DNA from 2 places in the Sanguibacter massiliensis genome. Region 2 is predicted to be linked to the other one. Evidence: predicted binding sites of a transcription regulator. Region 2 holds the regulator's gene; the other holds the start of a gene.
What was found. The regulator LexA, encoded in region 2, represses DNA repair genes until DNA is damaged. The targets are predictions, from matches to a motif close to TCGAACANNTGTTCGA.
Positions count from the first base shown of each region.

Region 1: a site for LexA is predicted at 2,110-2,125, ahead of C1729_RS06105 (HNH endonuclease signature motif containing protein). Genes of this name have one in related genera too.

Region 1 is NZ_LT964979.1:1,294,454-1,297,858, reverse strand. It holds gene C1729_RS06110 (acyl-CoA carboxylase subunit beta) at 1-159, opposite strand, end outside; gene C1729_RS06105 (HNH endonuclease signature motif containing protein) at 421-1,968, opposite strand; gene C1729_RS06100 (biotin--[acetyl-CoA-carboxylase] ligase) at 2,274-3,137, shown strand; gene C1729_RS06095 (adenylate/guanylate cyclase domain-containing protein) at 3,153-3,405, shown strand, end outside.
Region 2 is NZ_LT964979.1:1,035,523-1,038,927, forward strand. It holds gene nrdR (transcriptional regulator NrdR) at 1-438, opposite strand, end outside; gene C1729_RS04840 (LysM peptidoglycan-binding domain-containing protein) at 603-971, opposite strand; gene lexA (transcriptional repressor LexA) at 1,169-1,903, shown strand; gene C1729_RS04850 (L-lactate dehydrogenase) at 2,004-2,993, opposite strand; gene C1729_RS04855 (ATP-dependent DNA helicase) at 3,050-3,405, opposite strand, start outside.

The DNA of each region.
Region 1 (3,405 bases), 260 kb from region 2:
CTTCTCGCGGGCGAGGGCCTCGTGGTCGTCGATCGCGGCGGCCCGGCGGGCGCGGAGGTCGTCGAGCTTGGCGGCCGTGCGGGATGTCGCGGTGCGGGAGGTCTCGGTCACTCTTCCGAGCGTAGGGCGAACAGCAGCCGGCGGAGCCGTGCGTCTCATGCGAGTTGAGGTGCGGGAGTTGTCGGAAGTCGACAAAGCGTGTGCGGAGGTGCTGGGCATGCAGGGTTCTCCTGGGGTGGTCGATGTCGACGTCGCACAAGTGGTCGGGGGCGGTCGGCGCGAGGGAAGCGGTGCGGGGAGGTCACCCGGTTTGTGCCCCGGGAGGCCGGGAGTCGCGGGTCGGCGGACAGCGGTCGTCGCAGTTCTCCCGGGGGGTGGGCCGCTGAGAGTCGCGGTTTCGCGGACGGCGGTCCTCGCCGTTCACCCGGTCCGTGCCCGGGGGACCGGCTCCGGGACGGGAGGCGCGCCGTAGGACCCGGGCTCGCCGAAGTGCCACCCTCCGCGCCATGTCATGGCGATGCGGCTTTGATCGACGTGCCGGTGGTGGAACCAGCACAGGAGCGCGGCGTTGTCGGTCGATGTCGGGCCACCGTCGGCCCAGTGGACCTGGGCGTGGTGCACCTCGGAGATCTGGGGCGGTGCGTCGCAGCCGCGCCACACGCACGTGCGGTCGCGTGCGATGACCGCCTTGCGGCGGGCCGCGGTGAAGGTGCGCTGCGCGCGTCCGACGTCGAGCACCTCGGAGTCGGGGCCGAAGACGACGCGCGTGACGCTGCAATCGGCAGCGATGCGCTCGAGCACCTCACGGGGGACCGGGCCGGTGCCGTCGAGCCACGTCGGTCCGGGACTGCACAGCTCGGTTCGGAGGGACTCCGCGCTCGTGCGGTCACCCGCGAGCGTGCCCGGGTGCGCGGTGCCCGCGTGCGCGGTGCCCGGCCGGGCGCCGAGGGCCTCGAAGTCCTGCCACGGAACGAGGACCGTGAGGTGAGGCCGGACTGCCGAGCCGCGGCCGAGGTCGCCGCCGTCGAGCACGCGGCGGGCGAGCCCTGCGAGAGCGAGGGCGCGACGCTGGGTGGGTCGGAGCCTGTCGTCGGCGGGCGGTACGCCGATGAGGGCGGACAGTGCGGTCGAGAGCTCCTGCCCGTGCTCCTCGGTGAGAAAACCGGCGACGTGATAGCCACCGAGCGTGCGGGACAGGTCGAGGTGCTCCCGGTCCTGGGCGTGGCGGTACCCGCGCTCGTCGGCCTCCGGGTCGGCGACGTGGGCGAAGCGTCGTGCCGCCGAGCCGAGGTCCCGCAGGTCGAAACGGGCGGCGAGTCCGAGCATCACCTGCTCGCCGGAGACGACCTGTCGCGGGCAGGTGCAGCGGCCGACGTCCGCGGTGCAGCCGGGGGCGTGGAGATGGTCCTCGAGCGAGGAGGGCAGCAGCGACGGCGCGGTGCTGTCGACCTGCGTGCTGTCGACTTGCGTGCTGTCGTCCCGCGTGGCGACCGAGGACTCAAGTTGCGCGCCGCGGTGAGCGTCGTCCTGAGGGTGCAGCGCCGCAAGGGCGGCCCGTCGTGCGTCCGAGGTCGGGAGCGTGCGGACGAGGACGTCGACCTGCGGGCCCCTGAGCCGTCCTGCGCGCGCTGCGCGCAGCGTCGCTGGCAGGTCGTCGCGCAGGCGCGTGGCAGCGAGCACCTCGCGACGTGCGACGGGCAGCCCGCGCCCTTCCTTCCAGGCGACCCAGTGCGCGAACGACCGCATGGTCTCCGCCATCCAGGCGCCCTCGGACTCGACCCGACCGAGCCACCCCAACCGTTGGGCACCGAGCCGGTCGAGGATCGCGACGGTGCGGGCCGAGGCCTCGGCGGCGAGGCTGCCGGGCGCGGCCGCGGGATCGAGCGAGCACAGCCCGTCGACGAGCGTCTCGATCGACGTGAGGAGCCCGAGCGCGTCGGTTGCGCGGTCGTCCGTGCCGTCGTTCATGCGCTCACCGCCTCGTCTGTTCCACCACGTCACGTTCGCCGCGATCTGCTCGCGTCCAGGTCCTGCCAGAAGTCTCGTCGTCAGCGCCGCAGCGCCATAGCCGGGGAGCTTCTGCCCGGCTGGAGCGACCCCCTCACTCTATCGAACACTCGTTCGACTTGGGTGGGGCGAGCGTACCTCTCACCCCGCTCTCACCCCTGGAACTGCCAGGATCCACGGACGCCAGCTCTGCGCTCCGCGCGCACCCGCGCGGCGTTCTACGAACGCGTGCGACGCGCCGCACGAACGTGCGCAAGGATGGACCCATGACCTCCGACGCGCCTCGTGAGCCGCTTGACGCGCAGCTGCTGCGCGACCTGCTCCATGCGCCCGTCGGCGTCCTCCACCGCGTCGACGTCCGTGCCGAGGTGACGTCGACGAACACGGTCCTCGTCGCGGAGGCGCGCGAGGCGCCGCACGCGTGGCCGCCCCCGTCCCTGCTCGTCGCGGACCATCAGACCGCGGGCCGCGGTCGCCTCGACCGTGCGTGGCAGACCCCGCCGCACACCGCGCTCACCGCGTCGCTTCTCGTCGCGCCGGGCACGCCCCGGAAGACGTGGGGCTGGCTCCCGCTGCTCGCGGGGCTCGCCGCGGCGCGGACGCTGCGCAGCATGACGGCGCTCGACGTCCGGACGAAGTGGCCCAACGACCTGCTCGTTCCTGCGCCCGACGGTTCCGACCTGCTCGGCTGGGGCCCGTGGCGCAAGGTCGGCGGCATCCTCGCGGAGGTCGTCGACGACGAACGTGTGGTCGTCGGGCTCGGCGTCAACGTCGACCAGGTGGCCGACGAGCTCCCCGTCGCGTCGGCGTCCTCGCTCGCCGCGCACGGTGCGTCGCAGCGGCGCGAGATGCTCATCGCCGGCATGGAGACGTCGTTCGTCGAGGTCCTCGAGCTCTGGCGCGAGCACGCGGGCGACGCGGTCGCGGCGGGCCTCGCCGAGGAGGTGACGGCGGTGTGCGTCACCGTCGGCACGGACGTCCGCGTCACCGCAGCGGGTGGCCGAGAGCTGCGGGGCACTGCGGCGGGGCTCGACGACGACGGGGCGCTCCTCGTCAGGACGACGGCGGGCGAGGTCGAACGGATCGTCAGCGGCGACGTACAGCACCTGCGCGTCATCGGCACCGAGTGAGCGTGACGTCCTAGGATGGCCGACGTGTCGCACGAGTGGGCCGACGAGGTCGAGCGCGTCGTCGCTGGTCTGCTCGGCGGCGAGCGTTCGTCGACCCTGCACGACCTCGCCGATGAGGCGGGGCTCGACGAGTCATGGGTCGAGCGCTACTGGCAGCTCATGGGGCTGCCCCCGTCGAGTCCTGACGCCACCGAGTACACGCGCGAGGATGCGCAGGCGCTCGCGGACCTGCACGACCTCGCGGTGCGGGAGAACCTCGACGCACGCA
Region 2 (3,405 bases):
GGCGCGCAGTGCGGTGATCGCAGCCTCGAAGTCCTCAAGCGAGCCGAAGTCCTGGTACACGCTCGCGAACCGGAGGTATGCGACCTCGTCGAGCTCGCGCAGCGGCCCGAGGATCGCGAGGCCGATCTCGTTGGCGTCGATCTCGGCGCTGCCGGCACCACGGATCGACTCCTCGACACGCTGCGAGAGCAGAGCGAGGTCGTCGTCGCTCACGGGACGCCCCTGGCAGGCCTTACGGACACCCGCGGCGACCTTGTCGCGCGAGAACGGCTCAGTCGCGCCGGACCGCTTGACGACGGTGAGGCTCGACGTCTCGACGGTCGAGAACCGCCGCCCGCACTCGGGGCACTGGCGGCGACGCTTGATCGAGAGACCGTCGTCCGAGGTCCGCGAGTCGACGACTCGGGAGTCCGGGTTCCGGCAGAACGGGCAGTGCATCAGCGTCCTCACGGGATGTCACTTCGGCTGGCACCGCGACCTTAGGCCCACGCCCGGGGCTGTGCAAGGCGGCGCGCCCACGGGCCCACGCCGAGGAACGACCTCGAACCGCAGCGGCAGCGCAGCGGTGCCCGCTGGGGCGAGCCGAGACCGGACGCGGTGCCTCAGCCGACCGCCTGCACGGGGACGACCAGCTGCTGCCCCGCCGCGAGCGTCGGACCGGTGAGCCCGTTGAGATCGGCAATCTCCCGCAGCGCGTCACGGACGTCCGCGCCCGGAGCCGTCACGGAGGACGCGATCGCCCAGAGCGACTCGCCCGCGCCGACGGTCCGCACCGTCACAGCGCGCGCACCTTCGGGGACGTCAGCGGTCGCGCCGTTGGCGAAGAGGAGCGCGACGCCGCCGAGAACCAAGGCGACGAGGACAGCGACGACCATCCGGCCGCGCCGGGTGAGACGCAGCGGCGCGAGCTCAGCACCCGCCGGCGCGACACGGGCCGTGCGGGGCGAGGCTGCCAGGCTCATGGTGCTCATCTCGATGCTCCTTCGTCGGTCGAGCCGATGCTCGAACGCCTGTTCGTCGAACTGCTGTTCTATTTCTAGCAGGGTCGCCACAGGATGTCGAGACACGATCGAACGAATGTTTGAACCCGCCCGCGTCCTCCCCTAGGCTGACGAGGGACAGCCGACCACGAGCCTCCGACATTCGGGGGTCGACGAGGGAGCATCACGTGACGCAGACCACCCCAGGGCCCATCTCGCCCGCCGCCGCGGCGAGCCGCGCTCTCACCGGGCGTCAGCGCGCCGTGCTCGAGTGCATCCGCACGTCCCTGGACGAGCGTGGCTACCCTCCGACCATGCGGGAGATCGGGGCGTCCGTGGGCCTCACAAGCCCGTCGAGCGTCAAGCACCAGCTCGAGGCGCTCGAGCGCAAGGGCTACGTGCGTCGCGACCCGCACCGTCCGCGCGCTCTCGAGATCGTCCAGTCCGACGACGCCCGCGTCGTGGCGACGGCCGTCCCGTCCACGCCTGCGTCCAGCGCCGAGCCCCGCATCGCCCACGACTCCGCCGCCGAGGACGACTCCCGCCCCGCACCGTCGTACGTCCCCCTCGTCGGGCGGATCGCCGCGGGCGGACCGATCCTCGCCGAGCAGGTCGTCGAGGACGTCTTCCCGCTCCCCCGGCAGCTCGTCGGCGACGGCGACCTCTTCATGCTCAAAGTCCAGGGCGACTCAATGGTCGACGCTGCGATCTGCGACGGCGACTGGGTCGTCGTGCGCCGCCAGCCCGTCGCCGAGAACGGCGAGATCGTCGCGGCGATGATCGACGGCGAGGCCACGGTGAAGACGTTCAAGCGCACCTCGGGGCACGTCTGGCTGCTCCCCCAGAACTCCGCGTACGCCCCCATCCCCGGCGACGACGCCCAGATCCTCGGACGCGTCGTCTCCGTGCTCCGTTCGCTCTGACGCCGAACGCGCAACACCTGCCGGACCTTGCATTCGCTGCATCGTGACGACATGACGAAGGCCCCTCCGCGGAGGGGCCTTCGTCATGCTGCGTTCATGCTCAGAAGCCGAACTCCCGGGCGACCGCCCGCAGGTGGTCGGCGGACGCCTTGAGACCGTCGTACTCGGCGTCCGACAGCGGCACCTGAAGTTGCTCGTAGACGCCACGACGCCCGACGATCGACGGGACCGACAGGCACACGTCCGAGATCCCGTAATAGTCCGTCAGGAGGGACGAAACCGGCAGGACCGAGTGCTCATTCGTGAGGATCGCCTCGATGATGCGCGTCCCCGCAAGCCCGACCGCGTAGTTCGTCGCACCCTTGCCCTCGATGATCTTGTACGCCGAGTTGACGACCTCGTCCGCGATGCGGGCCCGGTCCCCGTCATTGAGCGGGCCGTGGTGCTCGGACTGGCGGTTCCATTCGAGGAGCGGCACGCCTCCGATCGTCGCAGAGTCCCACAGCGGGATCTCCGTGTCGCCGTGCTCCCCTGCGATGTAGGCGTGGACGTTGCGGACCGCGACGCCACAGTGCTGAGCGATGAGGAAGCGCAGCCGTGACGTGTCGAGCACGGTGCCGGAGCCGAACATCTGGCTCGGCGGCAGGCCCGAGATCTTCAGCGACGCGTACGTGACGACGTCGACCGGATTCGTCACCATGATGTAGACCGCGTTCGGCGCAGCCGCGACGAGCCCCGGCAGGATCTTCTTCATGAGGTCGATCGTCGCGCCCGCGAGCTCCGTGCGCGTCTGACCCGGCTTCTGCTTAGCGCCCGCAGTGACGACGACGACGTCGGCGTCCGCACACACCGACACGTCGTCCGAGCCGATGACCTGGGCCTCAGGTACGAACTGCACGCCGTGCGAGAGGTCGAGCACCTCGGCCTCGACCTTGGCGGCGTTGATGTCCATGAGCGCGACCGTGCGGGCGGCACCACGCATGAGCGCCGCGTAGGCGAGCGTGGAGCCGACCGCTCCAGCACCGACGACGGCAAGCTTCGTCGTCCGCAGCTTCGTGTGCTCGTCGGGGTGCGGCGTGATGTTCGGCATCGTTCCTCCAGGGTTGAGCGGCCGGCCGCGCGAGCGACCTGCGTGTCCAAGCCAGCCTAGCCATCGGAGCCGTCGGCCGTGAGCCGTCTCAGCGCAGCAAGGACGACCGCGCGATCCGTCGTCGGCCACAGCGGAGGCATCGAGCGCGTGAGGAAACTCCCGTACCGTGCGGTCGCGAGCCGCGAGTCGAGCACCGCGACGACGCCGCGGTCCGTCGACGTCCTCACAAGACGTCCCGCGCCCTGGGCGAGGAGGAGCGCGGCATGCGTCGCCGACACCGACATGAACCCGTTGCCGCCCGCCGCCGCGACCGCCTCCGTGCGCGCCGAGCGCACGGGATCGTCAGGCCGCGGGAAGGGAATGCGATCGATGAGGACGAGGCTGCACGACCGGCCCGGCACGTCGACACCCT